One region of the Ochrobactrum sp. A-1 genome, then DNA from elsewhere that is predicted to be linked to it. Evidence: riboswitches for the same ligand, from Rfam matches in the RefSeq annotation. Region 1 holds a riboswitch; the other holds the start of a gene.
The links. A riboswitch is a leader RNA that binds a small molecule or an ion and turns the genes downstream of it on or off. The one in region 1 is predicted to bind S-adenosylmethionine.
Positions count from the first base shown of each region.

Region 2: it holds a riboswitch for S-adenosylmethionine, as region 1 does, so the genes downstream of both, metA (homoserine O-acetyltransferase MetA) here and MKS82_RS08025 (O-succinylhomoserine sulfhydrylase) in region 1, are expected to answer to the same signal.

Region 1 is NZ_JAKVQC010000003.1:1,280,801-1,296,612, reverse strand. It holds gene MKS82_RS08080 (polysaccharide deacetylase family protein) at 1-517, shown strand, start outside; gene MKS82_RS08075 (glycosyltransferase family 4 protein) at 514-1,758, shown strand; gene MKS82_RS08070 (glycosyltransferase family 4 protein) at 1,758-2,885, shown strand; gene MKS82_RS08065 (GcrA family cell cycle regulator) at 2,959-3,498, opposite strand; gene MKS82_RS08060 (aspartate aminotransferase family protein) at 4,243-5,454, shown strand; gene argF (ornithine carbamoyltransferase) at 5,459-6,385, shown strand; gene MKS82_RS08050 (Hsp33 family molecular chaperone) at 6,387-7,409, shown strand; gene MKS82_RS08045 (glycoside hydrolase) at 7,496-9,598, shown strand; gene MKS82_RS08040 (acyltransferase family protein) at 9,757-10,902, shown strand; gene MKS82_RS08035 (O-antigen ligase family protein) at 10,977-12,278, opposite strand; gene apaG (Co2+/Mg2+ efflux protein ApaG) at 12,313-12,705, opposite strand; gene MKS82_RS08025 (O-succinylhomoserine sulfhydrylase) at 12,955-14,148, opposite strand; SAM riboswitch at 14,240-14,319, opposite strand; gene MKS82_RS08020 (2'-deoxycytidine 5'-triphosphate deaminase) at 14,618-15,709, shown strand; gene MKS82_RS08015 (GlxA family transcriptional regulator) at 15,764-15,812, shown strand, end outside.
Region 2 is NZ_JAKVQC010000007.1:191,827-207,638, forward strand. It holds gene MKS82_RS18885 (bifunctional aspartate transaminase/aspartate 4-decarboxylase) at 1-1,042, shown strand, start outside; gene MKS82_RS18890 (MarR family winged helix-turn-helix transcriptional regulator) at 1,080-1,532, opposite strand; gene MKS82_RS18895 (DUF899 domain-containing protein) at 1,627-2,352, shown strand; gene MKS82_RS18900 (VOC family protein) at 2,390-3,154, shown strand; gene MKS82_RS18905 (ROK family protein) at 3,238-4,188, shown strand; gene MKS82_RS18910 (copper homeostasis protein CutC) at 4,185-4,907, shown strand; SAM-I-IV-variant riboswitch at 5,046-5,155, shown strand; gene metA (homoserine O-acetyltransferase MetA) at 5,198-6,118, shown strand; gene MKS82_RS18920 (MFS transporter) at 6,063-7,229, opposite strand; gene MKS82_RS18925 (glycoside hydrolase family 25 protein) at 7,379-8,446, opposite strand; gene MKS82_RS18930 (hypothetical protein) at 8,373-8,570, shown strand; gene pdxR (MocR-like pyridoxine biosynthesis transcription factor PdxR) at 8,562-9,986, opposite strand; gene MKS82_RS18940 (pyridoxamine 5'-phosphate oxidase family protein) at 10,065-10,727, shown strand; gene MKS82_RS18945 (Lrp/AsnC family transcriptional regulator) at 10,740-11,156, opposite strand; gene MKS82_RS18950 (transporter substrate-binding domain-containing protein) at 11,517-12,293, shown strand; gene MKS82_RS18955 (amino acid ABC transporter permease) at 12,387-13,034, shown strand; gene MKS82_RS18960 (amino acid ABC transporter permease) at 13,046-13,702, shown strand; gene MKS82_RS18965 (amino acid ABC transporter ATP-binding protein) at 13,699-14,463, shown strand; gene MKS82_RS18970 (M20/M25/M40 family metallo-hydrolase) at 14,603-15,812, shown strand, end outside.

The sequences.
Region 1 (15,812 bases):
GAAGCTGGTCGAGCGTGGGCACGAATTGGGGTGCCATACTTATAACCATCTCAAGGTTCCTTACTTCGGTGCCCAGGAAATAGTGTCCGACCTTGATCGCAACACTGCCTATCTCGATACATTCGAGCCTGATCGTGCCGGACCGCGCAATTTTGCCTATCCATATTGCGCATCTTCCATGATGTCGCGTCGGCTTTTTGCTGATCGTTTCGCAACATGTCGCGGGGGCGGCAACCGCATCAATCGCGGCATGATCGACCTTGCCTTTTTGCAGGCCGTTGAAATCAGGCAGCCGGATGACAATGCTGCACGCCAGACCCGCTGGATCGATGATCTGAATGCCAATCCCGGCTGGCTGGTTTTCTACACCCACGATGTTAGCGATACGCCGACCGAATTCGGGTGTAAGCCTGAGACATTTGAACGCCTCGTATCTCATGCGGTGAAAAGCGGGGCGACTGTTCTTTCTGTTCGCGAGGCCTTGGTGCGCCTTGGCGCACAACGAGGTGCTGCTTGACGCATATAAATGATAAAGAACATCGCTTGCTGGCGATCAACAATTACTTTTATCGGCGCGGTGGCGCCGAAACTGTTTTTCTCGACCATATAAAACTGTTTTCTGAGATCGGCTGGCAAACAGCCCCTTTCGCAATGCAGCATCCAGATAATTTTGCATCCGACTGGTCTTCCTATTTCGTTTCGGAAATTGAGTATGGCCGGGAAAGCAGCCCGCTCACTAAAGTCGTGCAGGCGGGCAAGATCATCTATTCATGGGAAGCGCGTGACCGCATCAAGGCACTGATCGAACGCTTTCGCCCGAACGTGGCACATGCGCATAATATCTATCATCATTTATCGCCGTCGATTTTCCCGGTTCTGAAGCAAGCCGGTGTGCCGACGGTGATGACGGCACATGATCTGAAACTGGCCTGTCCGGCCTATAAGATGTTGTCACACAACCAGATTTGCGAGCGCTGCAAGGGCGGGCGCATCTATAATGTGGCACTTCACAAATGCATCAAGGATTCCACGGCGCTGAGCGGGCTGGTTTTCGTCGAGACGGCAATTCATCGCATGCTTGGCCTTTACCGCAATACGCTTGACCGTATTGTCGTGCCGAGCCGCTTTTATATTGCGAAACTTGCTGAATGGGGCTGGCCGGAGGAGAAACTGGTCTACATTCCCAATTTCGCCCATACGGACGACCTGAAGCCCTATCCGGACGAAGGCGATTATTTCGCCTATGTCGGAAGACTGGCACCCGAAAAGGGGATCGGTACCCTCATTCGCGCAGCGGCCATTGCGGGTCAAAAACTCGTCATTGCAGGTACCGGCCCTGAAGAGCAATCATTGAAGGCTCTCGCAATTGAGACGGGGGGCGACGTTACATTCGCAGGCTATGTCTCGGGCGAGCGGTTGCATCGCCTTATCGGCGAAGCAAAAGCCCTCGTTTTGCCGTCTGAATGGTATGAAAATGCCCCGATCAGCATTCTGGAAGCCTATGCGCTTGGGGTGCCGGTGATTGGCGCGGACATCGGTGGAATTCCAGAAATGATTATCGAAGGCGAAACCGGAATGGTTTCGCGTGCAGGTGATATTGATGATCTCGCCCGCGTTCTTGGCGATTTCGCGGGATTATCTCCGCAGTCCCGGCGCAAGATGGGAAATGTAGGGCGGGTCTGGGCCGGTAACGAATTCTCACCGCAGGCATACAGGAACCGGACATTGGAACTTTATGCCGAGTTGGGGGCGCTTTGATGGTCCGAAACGACAAACGACCTCGCGTCATGATGCTCGGCTTGCGTGGCGTTCCAAACGTACAGGGCGGGGTGGAAAAACACGTCGAGGAGCTCGCTCGGCTCTACGTGCTGAAGGGATGGGACGTCGAGGTCATCGGGCGCCGTCCCTATCTGGAAAAGAAACAGCGTTATGTCTGGGAAGGGGTGCGGGTAACACCGATCTGGGCTCCGACTTCCATGAAATTCGAGGCGATTGTCCATACGATATTGGGCGTGTTGCGGGCGGGTTTCAAACGTCCGGACGTCCTGCATATTCATGCAATCGGTCCGGCTCTCGCCGTTCCGCTGGCGCGCCTGCTGGGGTTGCGTACGGTCGTGACCCATCACGGTTTTGACTATAATCGTCAGAAGTGGGGGCGTCTGGCGCGTACGATGCTGAAGCTTGGCGAATGGTGCGGAATGCGCTTTGCAAATGCGCGTATCGCAGTGTCCAACGACATCGCGCAAACGATGCAACAGCATTACAATGTGCCGATCACTTTCATCCCGAATGGCGTCACGCTTCGTCCTGCCTGCCGCGACAAGGCGTGGCTGGAGAAGCATGGCCTGTCCCCGGAGCGGTATATCGCTCTCGTCGCGCGAATTGTTCCGGAAAAACGCCAGCTTGATCTCATCGAGGCTTTCGCGAAGCTGTCCGACTCTTCTTTGAAACTGGCTCTTATCGGGTCGGCGGAGTACACGGCTGAATATGCCGAAATGGTTCGCGCAAGAGCTGAAGCTGTGCCGGGTGTCGTTCTGACCGGCGCGCTTCAGGGGGAGGAACTGTCAGCCTTGTTCAGTCAGGCCTCATTGTTCGTCCTGCCATCCAGCCATGAAGGCATGCCGATCGCGCTTCTGGAGGCGATGGGTTATGGCTTGAACGTGCTCGCAAGCGATATCACCGCCAATGTTGAAGTGGGGCTTGCGAAGGAGAGTTATTTTCCGCTTGGCGATGTCGATGCATTGAAGGATGCGCTGCGGCAGAAGATCGATCAGCCGCTGACGAACGAGCAGTCGCAGGAAATGATTGACTGGATTGCGCGGGATTATAGCTGGAGCGGGATCGCCGACCGCACGCTGGGCGCTTACACATCCATTTTGAAATGATTGCTGTCTATTAACAAAAACGGCCCCGGAGTTTTGCGCTCCGGAGCCATTTGTCTCAAATCTTATGCGTGTATCAACGAGCCCGGCGGCGTTCCGCGGTCGGCTGAAAGGCCATGCGCGAATGATACTTGCAATATGGGCTGGATTCACCCGATTCATGTCCGCAGAAATGGAAATCTTCGTTCAGCGGATCGCCGATCGGCCATTTGCAGGTGCGCTCGCTCAGTTGCAGCAGCGAAAGACGACGCGAAATCGGCACCACCACATCAGAAGCGGGCTTCACCACGGTTTCCGCGACGACGTCTACGGCGTAGTCCATCTGAAGGGCCGTGGCGCCAACCGTCTTGGTGACTGTCGCCGTGCGCATCGTCGTCGTATGCACGCCGGTTGAATGCTGTGCTGCAGGACGCGGCGCTGCCGCAACCGTATTGACCTTCTTGCTGCGCGGAGCAGCGGTCGTGGTCTTGCCACGGCCAGAAAGCTTCAAACGGTGCACTTTGCCGATCACTGCATTACGGCTCACGCCGCCAAGCTGCGCTGCGATCTGGCTCGCGCTCAAGCCCTCGCTCCACAGTTTCTTCAGTAGTTCGACGCGTTCGTCTGTCCAGTTCATCGCCCTGGGCTCCAATCATTTTCGTTATCCGGAATCCGCCAGTGTTCTCGGATTTCTCCAAGCTCAAACACCATATCTATCCGGGTGACTAGGTCCGCCGCACGAAATGTAGCTTTAATCTCTAAATAGAAACTACAATATTCAACGACTCCATGACAAGGGATAGCCTTGTCAGGCAGATTCCATTTTTATGGTTTTCCCCAACTTGGGTGCTAAAGACGGTTTTTCTTTGATCGGTGCCGATATTTTGCATGCAATTGCTTCTGAACTGAAAACCCGGATTGTTTCAGGATGGAACATTGCGAACTTTTCGAGCGGACCTGCCGTCTGGTAGCCTCAGTCGAGGAGAGGCCATTCTTTATAGAGTGTGGATGCGCGCGTAAAGTCGCCTTCGACAGGCGAATGTTAGAAGAGGCCGAAAATGCATGAACTCATGCTGAAAGATGGCCGTCAAACCTTGTTTGCTTTGATTGACATTTTTTCTATGAACGCCAATATACGCGCGAGATAAATATGCCGCCCTGGGGGCGGTTTTTTATTTCTGCCGAATGCTCAGGCGAGAAGCATGAGTTATTCGGGCCATTCCTCTCATGTCTCATTATATTTTATGGCAGCTGGGGATGGAGTATCGGCGCTTTTTGAAGGGTGGGAACCGTTTCGGGCGCTTGAGGACTGTTTATGGGAAACACAGCTTTGCCGGTGCTGCCGGGCAAGCTGCTAAAAGGGCTTTGGAGGCCTGACGCTATGACCGACGCTACGACCGTGCAACCGCTTTACGACACATATAATCGTGCGGCTCTGCGCTTCGAGCGAGGTGAGGGCATCTGGCTTATTACCGAAGACGGCGACCGCTATCTCGATTTTGCAGCTGGTATTGCAGTGAACTCGCTTGGTCATTCGCATCCGCATTTGGTGGAGGCGCTAAAGTCCCAGGCTGAAAAGCTGTGGCATCTGTCAAATGTCTACGAAATTCCCGCGCAGGAGAAGCTCGGACGGCGGCTTGTCGAAAGCACTTTCGCCGACAAGGTCTTCTTCACAAACTCCGGTGCTGAGGCCCTTGAATGCGCGATCAAGACCGCGCGGCGCTATCAATATGTAAGCGGTCATCCGGAACGTTTCCGCATTGTGACCTTTGAAGGCGCCTTCCATGGTCGCACATTGGCCACAATTGCCGCCGGCGGTCAGGCCAAGTATCTCGAAGGTTTTGGCCCGAAAGTCGATGGTTTTGATCAGGTGCCGTTCGGCGATGAAGCAGCATTGCGTGCCGCCATTACCGACGAGACGGCAGCAATCCTGCTCGAACCGGTGCAGGGCGAAGGCGGTCTGCGCGGCTTCCCTGAAGAATTCATGCGCATGCTGCGCCAGGTCTGCGACGAAAAAGGCCTCTTGCTGATCCTGGACGAAGTGCAGACCGGCGTTGGCCGCACGGGCAAGCTTTTTGCGCATGAATGGGCCGGTATCAAGCCTGACATCATGGCTGTGGCCAAGGGCATTGGCGGTGGTTTCCCGATGGGTGCCTGCCTTGCGACCGCCGAAGCTGCCAAGGGCATGACTGCAGGCGTTCACGGCACGACCTATGGCGGCAATCCGCTGGCCATGGCTGTCGGCAATGCCGTGCTTGATGTTGTTCTGGCTGACGGCTTTCTCGAAAATGTCCAAGCAACCGCTCTTGTCATGAAGCAGGGACTGGCCTCCATCGTTGATCGCTTCCCGAATATCGTTTCTGAAATCCGTGGTCGCGGCCTTCTGATTGGTATCAAATGCGTGGTGCCGAATGCCAGCCTCATTCAGGCTCTTCGCGACGAGCATTTCCTGAGCGTAGGCGCTGGCGACAATGTCGTTCGTCTGCTTCCGCCGCTGGTGACGACGCAAGAGGAAGCACGCGAAGCGCTGAAGCGCATCGAAGCGGCCGTCGAACGGCTCGCAACTGCAAATCCGATCAGCAAGACGGCGTGATATCATGGCTAGCGATAACGGGATCAAACACTTTATCGACCTCTCCGCTGTTCCTGCGTCGGAGCTTCGCGCAATCATGGAAGACGCCAAGGCGCGCAAGGCGCGCCTGAAGGCGGGAGAAATCGAACGACCTTTCGCAGGCAAGGTGCTTGCGATGATCTTCGAAAAGCCGTCCACGCGTACACGCGTGTCGTTCGATGTGGGCATGCGCCAGCTCGGCGGCGAGACGATCATGCTGACCGGTTCGGAAATGCAGCTCGGACGCAGCGAAACCATCGCCGACACGGCAAAGGTTCTGTCGCGCTATGTCGATGCGATCATGATCCGCACTACCTCGCATGAACGCATGCTGGAACTTGCCGAATATGCGACCGTTCCGGTTATCAATGCGCTGACGGACGATACGCACCCTTGTCAAATCATGGCTGACGTTCTTACATATGAGGAACATCGCGGCCCGATCAAAGGCAAGACCTTTGCCTGGATGGGGGACGGCAACAACGTCCTCCACTCGCTGGTTGAAGCTGCGGCGCGTTTTGATTTCAACGTCAATATCGCAACGCCGGAAGGCAGCGAACCCAAGTCGCAATATGTCGATTGGGCGAAAGCCAACGGCGCGAGCATCATGTCTACCATCGATCCGGAAAGAGCGGCCGACGGTGTGGATTGCATCGTGACCGATACGTGGGTTTCGATGGGGCAGGAAGATCATGCTCGCGGCCACAACGTTTTCATGCCCTATCAGGTCAATGCGCGACTGATGGCGAAGGCTGATCCGAAGGCGCTTTTCATGCACTGCCTGCCTGCCCATCGCGGCGAGGAAGTGACGGATGAAGTGATCGATGGACCGCAATCGGTCGTATTCGATGAAGCGGAAAACAGGCTCCATGCCCAGAAAGCCATTCTGGCCTGGTGCCTGCAAGGAGCATAATTTGGCTGATAAGACCAGCAATGAGCATATGGACGTCGAAAACATTCAGGTCAATCTGGGCGATTTCGACTTCGCAGGCGATGACGCTGTTGTGCCCTTTCAGGTGGAGGGTCTCGACGTGCGTGGTCGTGCGGTTCAGCTTGGCGCGAGTATCGACGGTATCCTGAAACGCCATAACTACCCGGAAGAAGTGGCCCGCCTGCTGGCGGAAGCAACGGTTCTGACCGTATTGCTGGGCACGTCGCTCAAATTCGAAGGCAAGTTTATCTTCCAGACGCAGTCCGATGGTCCGGTCGATATGCTGGTGGTCGATTTCCGCACGCCGCATTCGGTACGCGCTTACGCACGTTTCGACGAGGAGCGGTTGAAGGAGGCGATCGCCGCTCACAAGACGAATCCCGAAGATTTGCTCGGCCGAGGCACGCTTGCCTTCACGGTTGATCAGGGGGCCTATACCCAGCGCTATCAGGGCATCGTTGCGCTGGACGGTTCGACACTGGAAGAAATTGCTACCACCTATTTCCGTCAGTCGGAACAGATTCCGACTGATCTGAAACTGAGTGTCGCCAAACTTGTCGAGCGAGGCGCCGACGGAAAGCCTGTCGAACAGTGGCGTGCTGGCGGACTGATCATTCAGTTTCTCCCGGAATCCGAACTGCGCGCACGCATTCCCGATCTGCCGGGAGGCGAGGAGGATGAAGCTGAAGCCGTCTTTCATCCGGAAGACGATGCGTGGGACGAAGCCCGCTCGCTGGTCGGCACAATCGAAAGTTCGGAACTGACGGACCCACAAGTCGGCTCAGAGCGATTGCTTTACCGTCTGTTCCATGAACGCGGCGTGCGTGTGTTTGACTCAGTGCCCGTGTTGGACGAGTGCTCCTGCTCGCGGGAAAAAATTTCTGGTGTTTTGTCAGGTTTCACAGCCGAGGAAATTGCGGAAAGCGCGGATAACGGCAAGATTTCCGTGACCTGTGAATTCTGCTCGAAACACTACGAGTTTGATCCGGCGGAGTTCGGTAACTAATGGACGGGTAAGTTTTTTATATTAGGAATTTATCCCCATAGCGAGATGGGCTGTTAATCTTCACTGGTTAATTGTGGAGATATGATATGCCTGATATTTGGTTACCAGTTACCCAGCAGAATCTCGAGATCGAGGCGGGCAGCCCACTCGATTTCTCAACGTTTCTATTGAATCCGGCGATCACCGAGGAGCGACGGCTCATCCTCAATCCAGATGGTCACATCGCGTTGCAGGGTAACCCATCGGCTCCTTATCGGCTGTTGTGCGGCACTATCGGCAATATTCCCGACAACGCGACAGCGGATAAGATGGCCGTTCAGTTGCGCCGCCATGGATATAACTGTGTTCGGTTCCATTTCCTCGACATTGCGTTGATGGAGGGCCAGCTTCAAGATTTCGAATACCGGCAGGATATTCTTGATCGATTCCGCTACTACATGGCCGCTTTGAAGCAGAACGGCATCTACTGGATCGTAGATGGCCTTACATCCAATGGCGGTGCGTTGGGCGGCGTAACGGACCGCTGGGGAACGGAAGGCAGGCTGAAGTTGAAGACGCATGTTGAAAATGCGGCCTTCGGCCACTGGCTGCGCTTTCAAGTCGATATATTCGGTACAGTCAATCCTTACACCGGGCTTGTGCCTTTCGAAGACCCGGCAATGGCGGTTGTCGTGCCGTTTAATGAAAATGGATTGTCGTTCAACTCGTGGATTTACGCCAACGGCGACCTGCAGGGATTGACCGAACTGCGAGTACCTTTCAACCAATGGCTTCGCGAACGCTACAGTACGACAGCTGCTCTCGCTAATGCATGGGGGAGCGAACTGGCATTGAACGAGAATTTGGAGAACAGCACCGTCATCTTGCCGGCAAATCGCTATGCCGGCACGGCGCGGCTGCGAGATTTCGCCCGCTTTCTCGTGGATATCGAAACACGAACCATGGAGAGGATGAGCGACTGTATCCGGGCTATGGGTTTCAAAGGCGTAGTGGCACCGTATAACAATTGGACGGGCATCCAACCTGCTTTGACGCGCAGCAATCAGGCAGGAGTTGCGATGAACACCTATCACGACTGGATTGGTGATATGTCGCCGGGTGGCCAGATCGAGCAGAACAGCTCGCTCGCCAATGCGGTGGAATACTTCCGCCTTGCGGCCTCGGCGCGGCATTTCGGCAAGCCGTTTGTCATGACAGAATACGACCACTTGTTCTGGAATCGGTTTCGATATGAGGCCGGTCTGGCGATGCCATCTTATGCCGCGTTTCAAGGATGGGATGTGCTTTGCCGCCATAGCAATGGAGCGCTGGTTCTTGGCTATGGTGGAAGCGATTTTAACGAACAGTATATCCGCCCCTATAGAACGGCACTTGATCCCATTGCTCGTGCTGGCGAAACTTTGGCAGCACTGCTGTTCCGGCGCGGGGATGTCGCAAAGGCCGCTCATCAGATCGTAGCGCAAGTACAGGATGTCAGCAATCTTGTTGGGTTGGACACACAGGAACCGGACGCCGTTACCATCATGTCTTTGATGACAGGTTTCGCACAAGGAGATGCTGCACAAGCACCCGGAGCGGTATTGGTTGGCTCGCCCCGTCAGATAAACTCCCAAGCGGCGGCAATCACGTTCCTACGTAACAGTGGCGTGCTGGCGGTTGATAATCTTAGCGACGCGGCGTCGGGCATCTATGCCAGTGATACTGGAGAAATCATGCTCGACATAGCGGCGAAACAGATGAGGGTTGTTACGCCGCACACGGAGGCCGTAGCGTTTGCATCGGTTACCCAGGCCATTTCACTCGGTCAGATGACTGTTTGGAATGCTTCCGGTGCAAGCCTGTTCGCGGTCTCGTCGCTTGATGGGCAAACAGTGGCGCAAAGCAGCAAGCTTTTAATTATCATGGCCACGAATGCTCGTAATACCGGTATGACTTTTTCCGATACGGAGCAGAAGATTGTCTCTAATTATGGGGCGTTGCCTGTCGAGATCAAAGTCGAATGGGTGCAATTCTCATTGTCAACCGATCGCCCATGGAGAATTTCTCCTATCAATCTCGACGGGGGCGTACAGCCGCAAGTCGTGTCGGGAGATGGTACTTCTCCAATAGGTGTGGAGCTTTGGAGCAATGTTTCCTCATTGCCCGTGCCGCCTGGACCAACGACCTATTTCCTGCTCGAACGTCTGTAGATGTTGAAAACGAGCGCCGGTTTTGGCGCTCGCTCTCTATACGTCATACTCGTCAGCCAATAGAGATGTCATCCATGTGAGTCTGTGACCGAACTACATTCGCTATATTCTTGACCCAAAGCTGCTGGATTGTCACATTCCCACTGCGGATTATTGCCATGTATTTTTCCTGGAAGTATGCTAGCTCTGCTGCCTGGGGATTGTGGCAATGGGGTGGTGGATTGTCGGGGCTAGGCACACAGAATGAAAACTTCAACTCCATACAGATTTTACGTGGCCTGGCAGCTCTCCTGGTCGTGATCGATCATACCTTGCAGCATACGTTAACCGATCCTCCGCGTATTCTTGGCGTTTTCGGTGCGTTTGGCGTGTCGATATTCTTCGTCATCAGCGGCTTTATCATTGCCTATATTCATTCCGGCGGTTTCACGCCGGGAAACTTCATGCGGCGGCGCATCATGCGGGTGGTGCCGCTTTACTGGATCTGCACACTGTTCCTAGCTGTCTGCGCTATTGTTCTGCCGAGCCTTTTCAAGACAACCGTATTTACGCCCGAATATCTGCTAAAGTCGATGGCCTTCCTGCCTATGGCGGTTCCCGGCATTCCCGATGACTGGCGGCCTCTACTCAAGCCGGGTTGGTCGCTCAATTACGAAATCTTCTTCTATGTTCTCTTCTCGCTGTTCTGGTGGTGCCGCAACGGATTGCAGCGCACCATATTGATGAGCAGTGTACTTGGCGGGCTCGTTTTAGGCGCGTTCTTCGTCCCGCGTCACGGGAGCGTTACGGCTTTTTATTTAAATTTCAACCTGATGCCGTTCATAGCAGGAATGTGGATCGCCGAACTGCAAAGAAGAGGGGTTTGGGCCCGCCTTTCCGTCCATAGCTTGCCAGTGCTGGTGTTCGCGATGCTTTTGGGAATCGCCACGCTGTTCACTGTCGATTTCACGCAAGGGCCGCTTTTCATCGAATTCCTTGCTTACCTGATCGCGTCCGTGCTGTTGGTGATAACAGCGCTTTGCGTTGAGCGCTGGTTGCACGATCTTTCACCCCGAAATCTGCTGCTGCTGATTGGTGACAGCTCCTATTCGCTGTACTTGACACATATGTTTCTCGTTGGCGCAGGCTGGGCCGTCTTCAATCGCCTCGGTCTGAGTGAGAAGGCCTTTCCATTGGCTGCCACGGCGATTGTCATTGGCAGCCTCGTGGCGGCGAGGATCTCTTATCTCGTGATTGAAAAACCATTTACACGCCTGGGATCTAGGAGGTCGCAGCGGAAAAAGGTCGATATGCAGCCTGGTTGAAAATAAGGTGAGGCGCTCTTGGATCCGGCTTTGCTTGGAGATTTGATCGATGTTGCGTCCGCCGTACTGACGACTTAGCTTATGGCCCGGATGGGCAAGCCACTTTTAGAAGGGATTTGGGACTGCTGCTTCTTTTGCGCGGTGCAGGCATGCAGCCGCAAACCCATGACCGCTGTAAGCACGCTGAACCAGACTGGTCCACGCGCGACGAAGAACGGGGTCTCCAGATTGGCGTAGAACATTATGAACAACCAAATCTGAAGATACATGAGCGCTAGGCTAAGGGAATTTCCTGATCGTTGCGCGCGGTGGAAGTCGAGCAGTGGACGGACTCCAATCCACCAGATCAGTGCAGCCAAGCCAATGACACCCGTCGTAATCGCTATGTTGAGATAGGCATTGTGTGCGTGGCCCGCGCGGGCCGCCCATGTTTCAACGTCGTATCCGCCATTCACCAGCCGCGAGGTGCCCCAGAAAGCATCATAGCCATAGCCTACCAATGGGTGGTCCGTAAGTTGCCTGATGGTGAATTTCCATATCTCGGTACGGCCGGTGAAGGTGGGATCGGAAGCAAAGCTTTCGACGAGGCTTTTGGCTGAAGGAAAAAGGACTGTTCCCAACGTCAGATAAGCCATGATCAGAAGAGGGACATAAACCATCAGCGCTTTCACGGCGAGGCTTCGCGTTCGCAACAGGCAATATGCGAGGGTGAAGGCCAGCACAACCAGGCCGATAGAGGTCTTGTTATTGGTTTTGTAAAGAAAAAAAAGCGCGGCTATGGTGATTATTGTCCCGCTGAGCCGGGCTTTTGACCGCCAAAGATACATGCCGTAGCAGCTCAGCACCACCATTGCTGGTCCGGCGATGTTCTTATGTGCGAAATGTCCGCGCCAAGAGCCAGCATTCGTCAGCTCCAACACCTCCGCCAGATTGTGAATGGAAACGGCTGGCAAGAAGATAACGCCGAAATAGGCCAGTCCCAACACGAACAGTGAAAGCGGCTTGATGAGCCGGATGAAATGGTTTTCGTTCTCCGGCAGAAGGAGCCAGGCTAAAGCGGTAATGACGACCGTGACACTGAAAACATAGCGACGAAACGAGAGATCAGGTTGGGTAGAAAGGATTACCGTTATGAACTGCCATCCCAGCAGTATGGCAAAGTAGGGAAACAGCACTTTGCCGACCAGATCGCGGTTCTGCCAGAGAACTGCGAAGCTAAGCGCGGTGACAACCAGCGAAAGTAGCTGTTGCATCGCATTTCCCGCTTCCTGGGCGAGAAGAACATCGGGATTGCGCAAATCAATGAAAGGATCGAGCGTGATCCAGTATAGACAAAAAATGCCAATGAACAGAATGTTTCTGTATGTTCTGCTCATATGCAATCCGTTGGGGAATAAGGTGAGGAATTCCTCAATTCAGTGTAGGTCGCAGGTCCGGCATGTCAAGCGAGAAGGCCGGAATATCAACCTCGAACAAGCTGCCGCCGTTCCCCTGCATCTGATAGCGCCCTACCATGACCCCCGAAGTGGTGGTCAACGGGCAGCCCGATGAATATTGAAAAGAGTCGCCTGGTTCGAGAGTTGGCTGCTCGCCGACCACGCCCGGCCCACGCACTTCCTCGACATACCCATTCGCATCGGTAATCTGCCAATAACGCGAGCGAAGTTGCACGGTTTCCGTGGAATTATTGGCAATCGTGATGCGATAACCCCAGACATAACGGTTCTCGTCGGGCTCGGACTGGTCTTCCAGATAGAAAGGCTCGACAGAAACTTCGATCCCCCGCGTCACCGCTCTATACATGCGCACCCGCCCTACATTCGCATCGGCCTTGCACCCTGCAATATGGCTAAGCCGTATTGCAATAATGCTGATCTACTCAACGGTTCGCCGGTTCTAGGACGCCGCTATTCGCCCACCTATCGCTAAAGTTGCGGTAGAGGTCAACAATTCGGAGCGGTAAATATGCGGCAATTGCCGAAATGTTCCGGCAATTGCATTGTTTGTGCTTTTGTTTGCAGCCTAAAAGCCACAGTATCGAGATATAGCAGCTTAGCGAGAGATCTTGAGGGCTGCTTCCACGTCTTCCACGAGATCATCGGTATCCTCAAGGCCTAGCGAGATTCGCAGGAGGCCGTCCGAAATACCGAGCTCAGCTTTCGCCTCGTCGCTAAGGTTCTTGTGCGTCGTGGTTGCCGGGTGAGTAATAAGGCTTTTTGCGTCACCCAGATTGTTGGAGATGCTGAAGACCTGCAATGCGTTCTGGAACTTGAACGCTGCCTCCTTGCCACCTTCCAGCTCCAGGGCAATGAGAGTCGAACCGCCTGTCATCTGTTTGGCGATGATATCGGCCTGCGGGTGGTCGGCCCGTCCCGGATAGATCACGCGCTTCACGCCCGGTTTGCCTGCGAGGAAGTCGGCAACCGCAGTCGCCGATAGCGTCTGCTGGCGTACACGCACCGCCAATGTTTCGAGGCCCTTCAGCATGATCCACGCATTGAATGGGCTAAGGCCCGGACCTGTGTGACGGAAATAATCCTGCAAGGTGTTTTCAACCCATTCACGGTCGGAGAGAACTATGCCGCCAAGGCAGCGTCCCTGACCGTCAATGTGTTTTGTTGCAGAATAAACAACGATATGCGCACCGAGCTCCAGTGGCTTCTGGAAAAGCGGTGTGGCGAAAACATTGTCAACGATCAGCTTGGCGCCCGCTTCATTGGCGACCTGCGCGACGGCAGCAATGTCGATGATTTCGAGCGTCGGATTGGATGGGCTTTCAAGGAACATGACCTTGGTGTTCGGGCGAACAGCTGCTTTCCAGTTTTCAATATCGGAGCCGTCGATGATCGAGATTTCGACGCCATATTTAGGCAAGATCGTCTCAACGATGTAGCGACATGAGCCAAAGACGGCGCGGGCAGAAATCACGTGATCGCCCGCCTGCACCTGACACAAGATGGCGGCTGCGACCGCCGCCATGCCGGATGCGGTTGCACGGGCTTCTTCAGCGCCTTCCAGCGCGCACATGCGCTTTTCGAACATGTCGGTGGTCGGATTGGCATAACGCGAATAGATGAAACCCGGGTCCTCACCCTTGAAACGCGCTTCGGCGGCTTCGGCATTGGGATAAAGAAAGCCCTGCGTCAGAAACATGGCTTCCGACATTTCGGCAAATCCGGAACGCAGCGATCCGGCGTGCACGAGTTCGGTTGCAGGGCGAAACTTGCGGGTATTCTCAGTCGTCATTTTTCCAACCTGTCGAAAGCTGGTCGGCCGGGGCTGGGTAGTCGAGCCTCGGCGGCCAATAAAAAACCGGCCTTGCGAAAACGCAAAAGGCCGGTAACGAACCGCGGCCTTTTTTAGCGAATTCTTTAACGTGGCTGCAAGCCGGCCGGCCAAATCACCACGGAACAGTTTTTCATTATGCCTGTTGTGTAGAGCCGTCAATGCCGAAACAGCCCCATTTCAGGAAAACCGCATCTCTCGCACTGCATCCGTGCTTGGATTCCTGCGGAAAACCTGGTTTCAAGCCGTTCCGAGGCTTGGCATTGACGCCGCGAGCGGTCAATGGTCTTTGTCAAGCAATGCTTAGAGCATGTCTCCCGAAAGTGAGAACCGGTTTCGGGGTAAAGACATGCGTGAAAACAAGAGATTAAAGCGTGTCGCTTGAATACGATAAAGCACGACATGCTTTAGGCTACGGAGTGTGGGGTTGATGATGCAGAAAGATGCTGGAATTCTGGCGGATGCGGATATTTCCGCACTGTTTGAAGGCGGTTTGCTGGCGTCGCCACGCCCGCTCGATCCCGATCAGATACAGCCTGCAAGCCTTGATCTGAGGCTTGGTGCAAAAGCTTATCGTGTCCGCGCCTCCTTCATGCCGGGGCCCGGCACACCAGTCATCGATAAGCTGGAACGACTGAAGCTGCACGAGATCGACTTGACCGCTGGTGCTGTTCTTGAAACTGGCTGCGTCTATATTGTTCCGCTCCTCGAAAGCTTGGCACTGTCACAAGACCTCTCGGCATCGGCAAATCCGAAAAGTTCAACGGGTCGCCTGGATATCTTCACCCGTGTTATTGCCGACGGGGCGCAGGAATTTGACAAGGTGCCTGCCGGATATAGTGGTCCGCTTTATCTGGAAGTCAGCCCGCGCACATTTCCGATTGTCGTTCGCACGGGATCGCGCCTGTCGCAGATACGTTTCCGTAAAGGGCGTGCCCAGCTTGATGAAGCTGAACTCGCCGCACTGCATAATGCCGAAACGCTGGTTGCTGCTGAGATGCCAAATATCTCCGGCGGCGGCATTGCCCTGTCGGTTGATCTTTCCGGCGGTCCTGACCGGCTGATCGGCTATCGCGGCAAGCACCATACGGCTGTTGTCGATGTGGACAAGCGCGCAGCCCATGACGCTCTCGATTTTTGGGAACCGATCTACGATCGCGGCGCGCGCGAACTCGTACTTGATCCGGATGAATTCTATATCCTCGTTTCGCGCGAGGCCGTGCATGTTCCACCGCTCTATGCAGCGGAAATGACGCCGTTCGATCCGCTGGTTGGCGAATTCCGAGTTCACTATGCAGGCTTCTTCGATCCGGGCTTCGGGCATAGTGCTGCGGGTGGAACCGGCAGCCGCGCCGTTCTGGAGGTTCGCAGCCATGAAGTTCCGTTCATTCTGGAGCACGGGCAGATCGTCGGGCGTCTGGTTTACGAACACATGTTGCACCGCCCATCTGCGCTTTACGGTGTCGACCTCGGCTCCAACTATCAAGCGCAGCAGTTGAAGCTTTCCAAGCATTTTCGTTGACTATATCAGCCTCCTCCAAGCAGATATAATTATGGGTGGAGGAGAGCGACCTAAGTGACGACTGGAATCGAACGGGATCAGGACAGGAAGCTTCAGGCAGCAA
Region 2 (15,812 bases), on a different contig from region 1:
CAAAATACTCGATGAAGGCGATACAGTGGCCATCGGCATGCCTGCTTTTACCCCCTACATCGAAATACCGGAGCTGAACAACTATCGGTTGAAAGAAGTGCACATCAATGCCGACCCACATCAGGGCTGGCAATATCCGGAAGCAGAGCTGAACAAGCTGCTCGACAAGTCAGTCAAGGTTTTTTTCTTGATCAATCCGAGCAACCCGCCTTCGGTTAAGGTAGATCAACGCGGCCTTGAGCAGATTGCACGGATCGTCAAGGAAAAGCGTCCTGATCTCATGATCCTGACGGATGATGTCTACGGTACTTTTGCGGATGATTTCAAATCGCTCTTCGCTATCTGCCCTTATAATACGATGCTTGTCTATTCTTTCTCCAAATATTTCGGCGCAACTGGCTGGCGTCTTGGCGTCGTCGCGATGCAGAAGGACAATGTTCTGGACGAAAAGCTCAAAAATCTCCCTTCATCAGCAAAGAAGGAAATGAACGAGCGCTATTCATCACTGACACCGGATGTCTCGAAGCTGAAGTTTATAGACAGGCTTGTCGCCGACAGCCGCACAGTTGCGCTTAATCATACGGCAGGGCTTTCGACACCGCAGCAGGTCCAGATGGTTCTGTTTTCGCTCTTCGGCCTGATGGACGAAAAGGATTCATACAAGGCGGAGCTGAAGAAGCTTATCCGTCACCGTGAGGCAGCGCTCTATCGCGAACTTGGGCTGCCGCCTCAGTCCGGCGAGAATGAAGTGGATTATTATACGCTGCTCGATCTGGAAGATATCGTCCGCCGTCTCTACGGCGATGATTTCGCGGCGTGGGTGAAGAAGAATATTTCCCCGACGGAACTGCTTTTCCGTATAGCGGATGAAACCGGCATCGTTATGTTACCGGGTACGGGCTTTGGTACCTTGCAGCCAGCGGGCCGTATCTCGTTGGCGAACCTCAACGAATATGAATATGCCGCTATCGGACGTTCGCTCCGGCGTATGGCGGAAGAGGTTTACGACAAGGAATTCAAGCCGAAGAAAAAGAATAAGTAAGTTGCTAGAAGGGGCGCGATGAGCGCCCCTTCGGTCATTAGATAGATGACAGAACCAGCAAGTCACGGCGGACTTCATCGCCATTGCCGCTTATAAGCTGTTTCTCGATATCCGCATGGGTAGCCTTCCATATAGGCAAAGCTGCAGCAAGAGCTGCTTTTCCCGCGTGTGTGAGCTGCAGTAAACGCTCGCGCCTGTCATTCGGGTTGACAATGATCTCGACCCACCCCTGCCGCTGCAATGGTTTCAAGGCTGCTGTCAAAGTGGTCTGATCCATGGCCAGAAGCTCCGAAACCGGTTTCATTGGTGGCGGTGCCGGGCGATTAAGGGACATCATCAGCGAGAATTGGCCATTGGTCATCCCGACTGGACGCAGAGAGTCGTCAAAGCGGCGGGCGAGGGCGCGTGCGGCGCGCTGAACATGCAAACAAAGGCAGGTATCACGAACCAGAAGTGTTGTTTCAAAAGGTACATCGTGGCTATTTGACATGACTTATTAATATTGATATCAATGTAAATCGTCAAGCGGGAACATTGATATCTGGGCATAGACAGGGAGCAAAAGCCGGAGGAGGGCTTGCACCATGAACAAGGTCGTATCCCGAGAAGTTTGGCTTGAGGCGCGGCGCGCGCTTTTGGCAAGCGAGAAAGAAGCCACCCATCTGCGCGACAAGGTCAATCGTGAGCGGCAGGCTCTGCCGTGGGTAAAGGTTGATAAGGACTATACATTTGATACGCCTTCGGGACGGAAAACACTTTCTGACCTGTTTGAGGGGCGCAGCCAGTTGCTGATCTATCATTTCATGTTCGGACCCGACTGGGATCAAGGTTGCACAGGATGTTCGTTCCTGGCCGATAATCTTGATGGCGCCGTGACACATCTCAACAATCACGACGTCACGCTCGCCGCCGTTTCGCGCGGACCGCTGGCAAAGCTGGAAGCTTACAAGAAGCGGATGGGCTGGCATTTCCCATGGGTTTCGTCAGAAGGCAGCGATTTCAATTTCGATTATCACGTCTCCTTTACAAAGGATGAGCTCGAGAACAATCGCGTTTTCTACAACTTCGAAAAGCTGGCGGCCGAAGATGCTTTCGATGAACTGCACGGCATGAGCGCTTTTTACAAGGATGAAAACGGCGCGATCTATCACACCTATTCCAGCTATGCGCGCGGCATTGAAGAATGGGTCAGTACGCTGATGATCCTCGATCGCGCACCGAAGGGCCGCAATGAGAATAGCACGATGCATTTCGTCAAACGACACGATGAGTATGAATCGCAGGCTTCCAAGCACAGCTGCTGCAGCTGATCATTCGCCCGCGAAATAATCCAAGGGAGTACTTTCAATGAAAAACGGCTCTTCTCCGTTCGTCTGGTACGAATTGATGACAACAGATGCTGACAAGGCACAGGATTTTTATACAAAAGTCGTCGGCTGGACGGCAAAAGACGCCGGCGTCCCCGGCATGAAATATACGTTGTTTGAAGTGCCCGGATGCATGATTGCGGGCATGATGTCGATGGCCGACATGCCCAAAGAGGACTGCGGCGGTGAGCCCGGTTGGATCGGCTATGTCGGCGTGGCAAATGCTGATGACTACGCCCGGAAAGTCGAGGCGGAGGGTGGCAAAGTTCTCAGAGCTGCGCAAGATATTCCGAACATCGGGCGATTTGCGATTGTATCGGACCCGCAAGGTGGCGTCTTTGCGCTCTTTGAGCCGAAAGACGACATGCCGCCACCGGCCGATTTCGGTTCGCGCAAACCGGGACATCCGGGCTGGCACGAACTCTACGCCCAGAACGGCGAGACAGTATTTCCTTTCTACGAGAAGGTCTTCGGCTGGAAGCTCTCACGCAACTTCGACATGGGGCCTATGGGGAACTACAAGGTGTTCAGTGTCGATGGCGCCGATCATGGCGGTATCATGACCGCGCCTCCTGGTACTCGCGTCGGCTGGGGTTTCTACTTCATGGTCGATGGCGTGAAGGATGCTGCCAGCAGGGTCAAGTCTCTCGGTGGAGCCGTTTTGCAAGAGCCCAACGGCGAATGGGTTGTTCAATGCAAGGACCCGCAAGGCGTGAACATCTCGCTTGTTGCCTCGAAACCGTAGGATAGATTGTGCCTCCCGATTGACTGCCGTTACATTTACGATGATTGGATGGAACATCGAAACGTATCGGCGGATGATCAATGATGCACGACAGAAGGACGCGTCAGTCTCAACGGGCTGGAACAGTTTTCGCCGCTGATGTTGGCGGGTCCTTCATTCGGCTGGCGCGCTCAGCCAATCCGGGCGATATCGAGCTGCTTGAAAAACTGCCAACCCCGGCCAACAGTTGGGATGAGTTTGGCGGGGCATTGGAAACTGCACTCCGAACCCACGCGCCGGACGACAGTGGGCCACTTGCACTTTCCATCGCTGGATTAGTTGATCCGGATACAACTACCGCTTTCTCTGCAAATATCCCATGCATTACCGGACACAGGCTAGGCTTTGAACTCGGCGAGCGATTACAACGGCAGGTAATTGCCGCCAATGATGCCGATTGTCTGGCGCTAGCTGAGGCAATCGAAGGAGCGGGGAAGGGGTATGACATAGTCTTCTGCGCAGTGTTGGGTACTGGTGTTGGCGGCGGGCTTGTCGTCGATGGCCGGTTGGTTCGAGGTAAGGGCGGCTTGACCGGTGAATGGGGGCATGGCCCGATCCTCAATACGTGTGTAGAAATAAACGAGCAAACAGTGTCGGTTCCTCGCTTCGATTTCGGGTGCGGTCAAAGTGGTTGTGTCGATACGGTTGGTGGCGCACGCGGGATCGAGAGACTACACCTGTTTCTGAATGGTGTCGAAGCGAGCAGTCATAGAGTCCTGCAGGAATGGCTGGAAGGTCGTCAGGAGGCAAGACGGACGATCGCCGCCTATCTTCAACTGGTGGCCGATCCGCTCGCCGCAGTCGTCAACATAACCGGTACGTCGATCATTCCGGTAGGCGGCGGACTTGCTAACGCTTCGGAGTTGGTTTCGGCGCTTGACACGGCGGTGAGAGCCAGAATTCTGCGAAAAACTGACAGGCCATTAGTCGTTCCGGGTATATTCGGCAGCGATGGCGGTTTGGTCGGGGCAGCAATATTGGGGCGTCAGACGTGAGTGTGTTACTCGAAGTCTGCGTGGATAGCGCTGAAGGGTTGCGGTTGGCAATCGAAGGCGGTGCGGATCGGATTGAGCTCTGCTCTGCGCTCGAGCTGGGTGGCCTGACTCCGTCGCTGGGGATGATGGAGCTTGCCTCGAAAGCACCGATCCCGGTTTACGCAATGATCAGACCGCGCGCGGGCAACTTCTGCTTTTCGGCAGAAGATGAAGCGATAATGGTGTCTGATATAGGTAACGCTAGAAAAGCCGGTTTGGCGGGTGTAGTTGTCGGTGCATCGCTGAGCGACGGCTCTCTTGATGTAGTTATGCTGGAAAGACTGATTGCTGAGGCAAAGGGCTTTGGAACGACGCTTCATCGCGCATTCGATCTGGTTCCCGACATGGAGATTGCGCTGCAGCAAGCAATTGCGCTCGGCTTTGAACGTATTCTGACGTCCGGCCTGTCACAAACTGCGGAAGAGGGGCTGGATAAACTGCGGCGGCTAGCTGAAATGGCTGGCCAGAGCATGAGCATTATGCCCGGCAGTGGCGTGAATGCTGAGAATGTGGGACGGATCATGGAGGCAACTGGCGCCGCAGAAGTTCATGCTTCATGCCGTGTCCAGGTCGAGGAGAAGGATTCTCGTGCTATCGCCTTCGGTTTTGCTGCTGAACAATCATTTCGGACATGTGCTCAACGCGTTAGAGCTTTGAAAGCTGCAATTGCACACGTCTAAAGGCTGCTCAATCCAAATTCACGGCGTCTGTGAGTGTAGTATTCGCGTATTGATCGACCCGTGAAACGGAAATTTCTCATACACTTTAAGGTGACACTTAATCCCTATTGCGACTCCCAAAGAGTTTGAGTAGAAGTATCGGCACATCAAGAGTTGGGGAGACGCCCAACGCCAACCTGCCTCTCCGGGCAAGGTGGTACTCTCTGCAAAGAGAGGATGTGGCCAAACCGGCAAATATACGGATGAAGCCACTCGCGTCCTCACCAACATAAACTAGGGACCGACGCGACATGCCGATTAAAATTCCTGACGATCTGCCAGCAACCAGTGTTCTCGAGGCCGAGGGCGTCATGGTCATGCGCGAAGCAGATGCCGTTCGTCAGGATATTCGCCCGCTGAAGATCGGCCTGCTCAACCTGATGCCGAACAAGGTCACCACCGAGACGCAGATTGCACGACTTCTCGGAGCGACGCCGCTGCAGGTGGAGCTGACCCTTGTTCGTATCACCAACCATGTGGCGCGTCACACGCCTGCCGATCACATGCTGTCCTTCTACCAGCCGTGGGAAGAAGTGCAGGACCAGCGATTTGACGGCTTTGTCATCACTGGGGCTCCGGTCGAACGTCTCGAATTTGAGGAAGTCACCTATTGGGACGAAATGCAGCGTGTCTTCAACTGGACGCAGACCCATGTGCACCGGACTCTGAATATATGCTGGGCCGCGCAAGCGGCTGTTCATCATTTCCATGGCATGGGCAAGTACGAACTGCCGGGTAAGGCGTCAGGCGTCTATAGCCAGCGCAACCTTGCACCGTCATCGCCTTACCTTCGCGGCTTTTCGGATGATTTCAAGATACCGGTTTCGCGCTGGACCGAAGTGCGCAAAAGCGACATTCCGGCCAATAGCGGTCTAAAAGTGCTGGTTGATAGCCCGGAAACGGGGCTTTGCCTGCTTGATGACCCCCGTCATCGCTCGCTACACATGTTCAATCACGTGGAATATGATACCACATCGCTTGCGGATGAGTATTTCCGTGACATTCAGGCTCAGCCTGAAACGAAGGTTCCGGCGAATTATTTCCCCGGTGACGACGCGACGCGCCAACCGGAAAATCGCTGGCGCAGTCACGCGCATCTTCTTTTCGGAAACTGGATCAACGAGATGTATCAATCGACGCCCTACGATCTTGAAAATATCGGGAAGCGTTGAAAGCGCAAAACAGGGACAGTGCGACCAGAATACACCCGATCCATGGCAGGCCTTGCAAGGGAAAGTATTGCAATGCAAGCCCACCCGTCGCGGTGCCAAGCGCGACGCCTATATGCATGGCCGACAGATTGATCCCGACACCGGCATCTGCGGTTGCGGGATCGGTTGTGATGAGAAAATTCTGAACGACAGGTGAAATCATCCAGCTGACGCAAGCCCATACCATCAACACTGGGCCGAAGACAGTGCTGGACCCGATCGCGAGTGGTATTGCCGCCAGAGCCGTAAGATATAGAAGCGGCATCAGCACGATAGCCAGCCGGGGCGACAATTTGTCGACGAACAGGCCACCGAGATAACCGCCTGTCATTCCGGCTACGCCGAAAGTCACCATTGCCCAGATAACCTTGTGCGAGGAGATGTGGACCACTTCCAGAAGGTAGGGTGAAAGATAGGCAAACAATACGAAATGTCCACCGATCATCAGGATGGAAACCAGTTGTGCTGACATCAATCGGATGGATTTCAGATGCGGTATGTAAGGCGGCAAGCCGCCCAGGTTACGTCGGGTTTGTGGCAGTGAGCGTGATGACAGGAGCAAGACTACGGCGGCCGTGAAAGCCAGACACAGGAAAACTGCGCGCCAGCCCACCCATTCGTTGACGATCATTCCCGCCGGAACGCCTGCCACCATCGATCCGCTGATTCCCATGAATATGATCCCGATGGCGCGCCCGCGCATTGCCGGGACGACCAGTTCCGTCGCCAGCATTGTAGCAATCAGACAAACGACCGCGCTTGCAGCAGCCATGCACATACGAGCTGCAAACAGGATGAGATAGTTGGGGCTGATGCTTGCGATAATATTGGTTGCAATGAAAACACCCAAGGCAAAGACAAGAATGCCTTTCCGCTCAAATCGCGTCGTGATGATGAGTGCCAATGGTGCTGTGAGAGCGAAAGTAATCGAGAAGATTGATGTCAGCTGTCCGGCGATGCTGACAGAGACATTCAGATCAGGGGCTATGCCCGGAAGAATGCCAACGATGATATTCTCGGCGGTACCAGTGACGAAGGTTGCCAGCGCAAGCACAAATAACCGGGTGTCCATTTTTGCCATTCCCTTTCATGGTAACACCATGTGGGCAGCAAACGACCCGGCATGGCGATGTTGCATGCCGGGTTTCGAGGCAAAGCTTCGGTTATCCCTGATACGGTCTCATAACATCCAAACCGATCCTTGACCAGTTGCGCGCGCGATTAGCTGGCGGCGCGCGCCAGCCATCTGTGCCAATCGTCTTCGGAGCCGTGGAAGACATTCAGGTCGATTTTTTCGTTCACGCCCTGTGACAGCCCTGATCCTGAATACTGCCAGAAGGTCCATGGGCGACCTGGGTAGACTTTGGATGGATGCTGGGCGACAGCGCGCAGCCAGAATGGATAATTGGTGAAGGCGCCTTTCAGATTGTCATCGTAGAAATCCGGTGCGGTATAGATGATTGGCCGCTTGCCGTAATGCTGCTCCAGCCTGTCCATAAAGACCTGCATTTTTTCTCGTACCTGCGCCGGAGAAGGCCGTCTCTTGCAGGAGGAATCGCCGTTCCATTCGACATCGATGACAGGTGGAAGCGCATCGGCTTCCTTGGGCACATTGCGGATGAACCAGTCGGCCTGCTGGCTTGCTACGCGGCACCAGTAGAAGAAGTGGTATGCACCGCGTTTGATGCCTGCAGCTTTCGCCTCACGCCAGTTCTTCCGAAACATGGGATCGAGATGGTCGCCGCCATCAGTTGCCTTGATATAGGCGAAGTTTGCACCTTGCGTACGCAGCTTCACCCAGTCGATATCACCCTGCCAGCGCGAGACGTCCACACCGTGAACTGCCAGCTTGCGCGGCGATGAGCGTCCGAAATTGATCGGTTTTGCATCACGAAAACGATGACTGTAGATTTTCGAGCGTGCTTGCGGGGTAAGACGCACTGGTGGATAGGCCGCAACCTCCGGCTTCGGAACCGAGATCCGCGCCTGTGGGCGTTCCTGTGGCTGCGGTTGCGGCGTAATGGGAGCTGGAGGTTCAGCTTTGAACGGACCTGCATCCGGTATGGGGCCGGCCCAAGCCAGGACTTCTTCCCGCTCGGCTACGGGCATCGGCTGCGGTGCGCTTGCCATTTCGCTCAAGGGAGCGGGCGGGACCGGGCGAGCTACCGAACTCGTTGTCTCAGCCGAGGTCTTCGATTGGAGCATGATGCTGTCGATGCCGGAACTTGACGTACAGCCCGTCAAAGCGGCGCAGGCAAGGGCAATGATTGATACAATCGAAGAACGCATGAGCACCCGTAACGCAAAACAAATGGGCTGCAACGCTCCCTCCGAGCTAATTGCTAATCAAAGCTTACCGGGAAATGCTGAATCCAAAGTTTACGAAATTGCTAATGCACACTCTCTAATTTGATTGCCCGAGAATTTTAATCAATGCTGTTGCAGAATTCTCCAATACGGTTTCATCGAATCCAGAGAAGCCGAGGATAAGCCCCTGACGCGGCTTTAGTTTCGCGTAGAGCGTCGATAGCGCCTGAACCTCAATACCAGACTCTGACAGAATGCCTTGGAGACGTGTATCGCTTTGCCCGTCCGGCAAAGCCAGAAGCAATGAAAGCCCGGCAGGAGGAGCCTCAATCCGGAACAGTTCCGGCTCTCCGGGAACCAGTGCAGCAATCAGTTTACGCCGCCGCGAAGCATATATGCGACGCATACGCCTGATGTGCTGCGCAAAGGCCCCCGTTTCTATGAAACTGGCCAATGCTGGCTGCGCCAGTGGCGACGGTGCAGGAAATAGGGTTTGTCGCAAAGCTCTGAACTGAGCGGTCATATGTGCCGGTACGATCAGGAAGCCTAGCCGCAGGAGTGGTGAAAAGACCTTGGAAAAGCTTCCGATGTAAAGAATACGGTCTGGGTCCAGCGACATCAACGCCGGCAGGGGCTGGCCGATATAACGGTGTTCGCTGTCGTAATCGTCCTCGATGATGACCGCATCACGCTCTCTTGCCCATGCAATCAATTCCAGACGGCGACTCAAAGTCATGGTTACGCCTGTCGGGTGATGTCGCGCCGGTGTGACGAACGCCCCACGTGCGTCGTTGGCTTTATCTCGCCCGGTCGAGACATCGAGGCCGCCGACATCGACGGGGACAGCTATTATGTCGAGGCCGTTGGTACCAAGGATCTTGCGCGCAGGCGGATATCCGGGTTCTTCCATCCACAGCCTGTCACCCGGTGCAAACAGCGCTTCTCGGATAAGGCCAAGAGCGTCTGCGCTGCCGTTGGTGATGATAATCTGTTCCGGTGATACGATCATCCCGCGCCATTCGTGCAAATGACGGGCTAAAGATGACCGTAGAGGATGAAAGCCAAACACATCGTCGCTGTTTAATAGATCAGGGAAGGGATTGCGCCAGATGCGTCCTAGCAGTTTGCCCCATTCATCGTGCGGGAAATGATCGCTATCGAACACACCCAGCCGAAAGGCTTTGGCTTCCTCACGGTGTAACCGCTGCTGGGCTATTGCGTAATGGGGCGGTTGGTCGACTGTCAGGCTGGTTTCGGGAAGTTCGGCGGTGACATGGGTTCCGGAACCTTGTCGTCCTTCCAGATAGCCTTCGGCGATCAATTGGTCGAATGCCGCAAGAACGGTTGTTCGTGACAGGCCGAGTTCCAGAGACAAGGCACGGGTAGAAGGCAGTTTTGTGTTGGGTTTCAGGCGTCCGGCCAAAACCGCTTGTCTTATCTGACCAACCAGTTGAGCAGTAAGCGAAACATCGCTGGCGCGATCGATCCCGAATTCTGGAGGTGTATAGGAAATTGGCATCATCGTATTCGTTAAAAGTGGTTATTTTCTCAAAACCACTATGGCGGCAGTTTGGCCGAACATAAAGGAGAAATATCGGCCATGACGACAGCCCCTTCCGAACGCAGCCGCGTGAAACGCATGCATGAGCGCGGTGCCTATGATGCAGCCACGGTTTACGCAATCATTGATGCTCAGCCTCTGGCGCACGTGGCTTATGTCTTCAATGGATCGCCCTATGTCACACCAACGCTAGTCTGGCGCGAGGGCAATTTCATTTACTGGCACGGATCATCCGCCAGCCGCATGCTGGAAAGCTGCGACGAAGCAGAAGTGTGCGTCAGCTTTACACTGCTCGATGGATTGGTCCTTGCCCGATCCGCGTTTCATCATTCCTGTAATTATCGCTCGGTCATGGCTTTCGGGACAGCGCGTAAAGTTTCGGATGTCGCGACGAAGGAACATCACTTGCGCAGTTTCGTAAACGGGCTTTTTCCTGGTCGGTGGGAGGGACTGCGCCCGATGATGGCCAAGGAACTGAAGGCCACCATGCTTCTGGAACTGGAATTGAAAGAGGCCTCGGCAAAGGTTCGTTCCGGTCCGCCGAAGGATGATGACGCCGATTATGCCTTGCCAATCTGGGCTGGCGTCATTCCTATGACTACTCAGATGGGTTCACCGGTGGATGACGGTCGTATTTTGCCGGGCGTTGCTGCGCCGGACGCCATCATGCAATTCGGCTATGTAGCAGAAGCTGCGGAATAGACGGTCGAAGGTTCAGGCGGGTCCGAGAAAGATATGCGTCTCGGACTTCGCAATCCCGTCCATGGCGCGGATTCCGGTTACCAGCCGGTGAAATTCATTCATGTTGGGGACTTCAATCTCGGCGATCAGGTCCCATGTTCCATTCGTGGTGTTCACCGCGGAAAAGCCCGGGTTTTTGCGCAAGGTCGCGATCACGCTTTTGATGTTTCGCCCGGTCAGCTCGATCATCATGATGCCGCGGATCATGTCGGTAGAACCATGATCCTTCAGCCGGACCGTAAAGCCAGCAATGACGCCCGATGCGATGAGGCGTTCCATACGGCTTTGGATCGTGCCTCGCGCCACCCCCAGAATGCTCGCAAGCGTTGGGATGGACGCACGGGCATTGATACGCAGTTCCGATATTAATCGCTGATCCAGATCATCCATCACTATACCGCTATTTGACGATTTCGTCAGTTTGATTGCGTTTATCGCAGATTGCTGGACATTTCTATACCGAATTGACGTTTTCGTTGATCCTTTGCTCCGTTAGCGTGCTTGAAAACAGACAAGCCGGATAAGCAGCAACGCAACCGGCAGGGGAATTTCGGAGGTGGATCGATGGAGTTTTTCTTTCTCCCGCTCCTGGGTAACCAGAGCGCGTCGATCTTGCCTGTTCCGAATCAGTTTTCCCGAGAAATTTGCCGCCGCCCGTCGGGCGTCGACGATCTGGAAAGATGCGTCCATCTGGGCGCTCGGAACGGGCATCGCCCGTGATCGCGTTACGATCACTTAGGAGAAAATAAAATGAAAACCCTTCTGTCTTCACTCGTTGCGGCTGGTGTCGGCGCGCTGATGATGCTCGCTCCCGCCCACGCTAACGACCTCGAAAAAGTCAAGCAGAGCGGCGAATTGCGCATCGGCATGAGCGGTGTTTTTCCGCCGTTCAGCTTTGTTGATGGTCAGAACCAGGTTGTCGGCTTCGACGTTGATATCGGTGCTGAAATCGCCAAGCGCCTTGATATAAAGCCGGTTGTCGTGACTACCGCTTTCGACGGTATCATTGCAGGGCTGCGTGCAGGTAAGTTTGATGTAGTCGTCGGCAGCATGAGTATCACGCCGGAACGCGAAAAGGCTGTCGACTTCGCAGGTCCTTACTATCGCGGTGGTCGTGGTATCTTCGTGACGGAAGCATCGCCGGTTAAGTCCATGGACGAGCTGAAGCAGGGCAAGACCATTGCCGTTACGCTTGGCGAAACCAGCGACAAGTGGGCGCGCGAGCAGGGCGGCTGGACCGTCCGCACCTATAAGGGCATTCCGGAACTTCTGCTTGAGCTTCGTTCGGGCCGCGTGGACGCCATTGCATCGGACGATATTCCGATCCTGATTGCCATCAAGGAAAGCGGTGAGAAGGTTCGTCAGCTCGACACACCCGAACTTCAAGGCACCGACAATGTCGGGATTGCTCTGCGCAAGGGTAATCCTGAGCTGAAGGATGCGATCAACAAGGCTCTCGATGACATGAAAGCTGACGGTACCTACGAGAAGATCTCGACCAAGTGGGTCGGTCGAGACATCCGCTAACCGTATGAAACCCCTTGCCGGGACGACTGCTAAAACAAGCGTCCCGGCAACTTGGCTTTCCGACTTGGTTTTCCAGACAGGAAAGGGGAGATAATGAATTTCTCTTTGATGGCTGAGGTCTTTCCATACTTTCTGGAGGCCGCCCTGGTTACCGTCGAAATCTCGGCACTTGCCATTCTGATCGGGTTGAGCGTCGGTGCGCTTGCAACGTCCGCAAAACTGTCGCGCTTCTGGCTGCTGCGTTTTATCGGAACTGCCTATGTCAGTGTTTTTCGCGGTACGCCCTGCCTATTGCAGCTTTTCGTTCTCTATTTCGGCGGACCGCAGATCGGCATCAATCTTGAGCCCTTTTCAGCCGGTGCCATCGGTCTCGGACTCAACATCGGTGCTTATTACGCCGAAGCCATGCGTGGCGCTATTCTGACGGTTGATGCCGGACAGAACGAAGCTGCTCGTTCCATTGGCTTCAGCAGTGGACAGTCGATGCGCTTTGTGGTGTTGCCGCAGGCAGCCCGACTCATGATCCGCTCGCTCGGTGTCAACACTGTCATGCTGATCAAGGGTTCTGCTCTGGTTTCCGCGATCTCCGTTGTCGAACTGACCTACACGGCCCAGCGTTTTATCGGCTCGACCTATCGTCCGTTTGAAATCTTCGGCATCGCCGCGGCCATCTACATGGTCCTCATCTATATCGTTGCACGCTTCGTCGATTTTCTCGAAGCCCGCTACGCACTCAAATAGGCGGTGATATCATGCAACTCGATTTCTCCATCGTCCCGCCCTATACCGAGCTCCTGATGACGGGCATCTGGTGGACGCTCATCATCGCTGTGTCCTCATCTATCGTTAGTTTTTTCGGTGGCATCGCATTTGCCCTGCTTGTTCTCTACGGCAACTGGCTGGTGCGCTATCCGGTCCGCTTCTTCATCTGGCTGTTCATGGGAACGCCGCTGCTTCTGCAACTATTCCTGCTCTATTACGGCCTCTCGCAGATCGGCATCAACATTCCTGCCGTATGGACGGGTATTATCGGACTTGGCTTGCACTTTGCGGTGTATAATTCTGACATCTTCCGCACCGCGATCCGGACTGTCGATCCGGGGCAGAATGAAGGCGCACGCTCTCTTGGCTTCGGCAGCGGCCAGACACTGCGCTACATCATCGTGCCGCAGGCCGTCCGCAACGCGCTGCCACAGGTGGGCAACAACCTCATCGCCCTGCTGAAGGATACCGCACTTGTGTCGGTGATCGGCATCACAGAGCTGGTGCATGCGTCACAGCAGGCAATCAGCGAAACCTATAGCCCGTTTGAATTCTACATCACTGCCGCAGTGATCTTCTACGTACTCAATCTCATCCTGGAAGCCGGATTGCACTGGATGGAAAAGAAAGTCGAGGCTTACCGATGAGCAACAGCAAACCCATGGTGGAAGTGCGAGACGTCCACAAGTCTTATGGCGCACTCGAAGTACTCAAAGGTATCGACCTGTCTGTCGAACGTGGCCAAATCATCGCGATCATCGGTCCGTCCGGTTCCGGTAAAAGTACTTTGCTGCGCTCTATCAACCATCTGGAAACGGTCAACTCGGGCCAGATACTGCTGGACGGTATTCAAGTGAACCAGTCGTTGAACGGGCGGGCATTCGAGCGGCATATCAATGCCGTGCGCCAGCAGATGGGCATGGTTTTTCAGCACTTCAATCTGTTTCCGCATCTCAATGTCATGGAAAACATCACGCTCGGTCCCATCAAGTTGAAGGGCAAGAGCAGGCAGGAAGCACAGGAACTGGCCGTTTCACTTTTGAAGAAGGTTGGCCTTGCTGACAAGGCTTCAATGTATCCGTCGCGCCTGTCGGGCGGACAGAAACAGCGCGTGGCTATCGCTCGTGCACTTGCCATGCAGCCGAAAGTCATGCTGTTCGACGAAGCGACCTCCGCGCTCGACCCGGAATTGGTCGAGGAGGTCAACCAGGTCATGAAGCAGCTTGCACAGGAGCACATGACCATGCTGATTGTGACCCACGAAATGCGCTTTGCCGCTGAAGTCTCCGACAAAGTGCTCTTCATGGACAAGGGCGTTGTGGTCGAGGAAGGCAAGCCGGACGTGATCTTCAGCAATCCGGAAAATGAACGAACGAGAGCGTTCCTCAAAAAACATCTCAACCAGTAAGTCGACGTTAAACCAGTTTTGAGAACCCGTCTGTGCCTTCAACAAGGCACGGAGACGGGGAATTATTAAGCGAGGAAAGACCGTGGCATCCCCAAAAGAATGGAACCCGACAGAACGAGTGCGAGAACTCTCCTATCGCATGGTACGATGGCCGAGCGAGACCGGAACGCCTGACGAGGCATCCTTCGGTCCGAATCTTGCCGAGCTTCTGCGTGAGATTCCTTATTTCCAGAAGAATCCGGACCACATTGCCGTCATCGACAGTCACGGTTCGCCGATGACCAAGAATGTCATCGCGGTCGTTCGCGGCACAGGGCGTAGAACTCTAGCTCTGGCGGGTCATTTCGACGTGGTGGAAACTGCAAACTACCGCGATTTGAAACATCTGGCCTTTGAACCGGATGCCTTGCTGGAAGCGCTTCTCGCCGATCTTACCAGCCGTCCGCTTGCTCCGAACGAGGAAAAGGCACTCGCTGACTTCCAGAGCGGAAATTACATTCCAGGACGCGGCATGCTGGACATGAAGAGCGGTGTTGCCGCTGGCATCGCCACACTGGAATATTTCTCGCAACAGCCTGATCGCGAAGGCAATCTGATCCTGTTCGCGACCCCTGACGAAGAGCGCGGTTCGCGGGGAATGCGCAACCTGCGCGATGCCTTGCCGGAACTTGCCGAACGCTGGGGTCTCGACATTGTCGCTGGTATCAATCTGGATGCAACAAGCGATCAAGGTGACGGTGCCGAAGGCCGCGCCATCTATCGCGGCACTATCGGAAAGCAGCTTCCCTTTGCCTTCGTGATCGGGCAGCCTTCGCATGCAAGCTATCCGTTCGAAGGTGTCAGCGCGCATCTCATTGCGTCTGAAATCATGCGGGCGGTGGAAGCCAATGCCACCCTTTGCGATACGGCGGACGGTGAAGTTTCGCCACCTCCAATCTGCCTTGAAGCGCGGGATTTCCGCGGTGGCTATGAAGTGACCACGCCGGAACGAACATGGATTGCCTTCAACTGGCTGACCCATTCCGTTTCTCCCGACGCGTTGTTCCAGCGGTTCAAGGCGGTTGTCGGCGAGGCACTGGATCGTGCGATCGGGCACTTCAATGTTGAGGCTGAACGCTTTGCAAAGCTGGTTGGCAGCGATGCAGACGCCAATCACAAGGGTCGAATTCTGACCACTGCCGAGCTGCGCGACGAAGTCCGGCGTATTGGTGGTGACGTGGCACTGGAACGGATAGCCGCATTGGAAGCCGAGCTCTCAAGCAGCGACAACCCACTCCTCATGACGCGGGAACTCGTCAATTGCATGGTTGCCGAGGCGCGCGTTACAGGCCCGACGGTCATTATCGGTT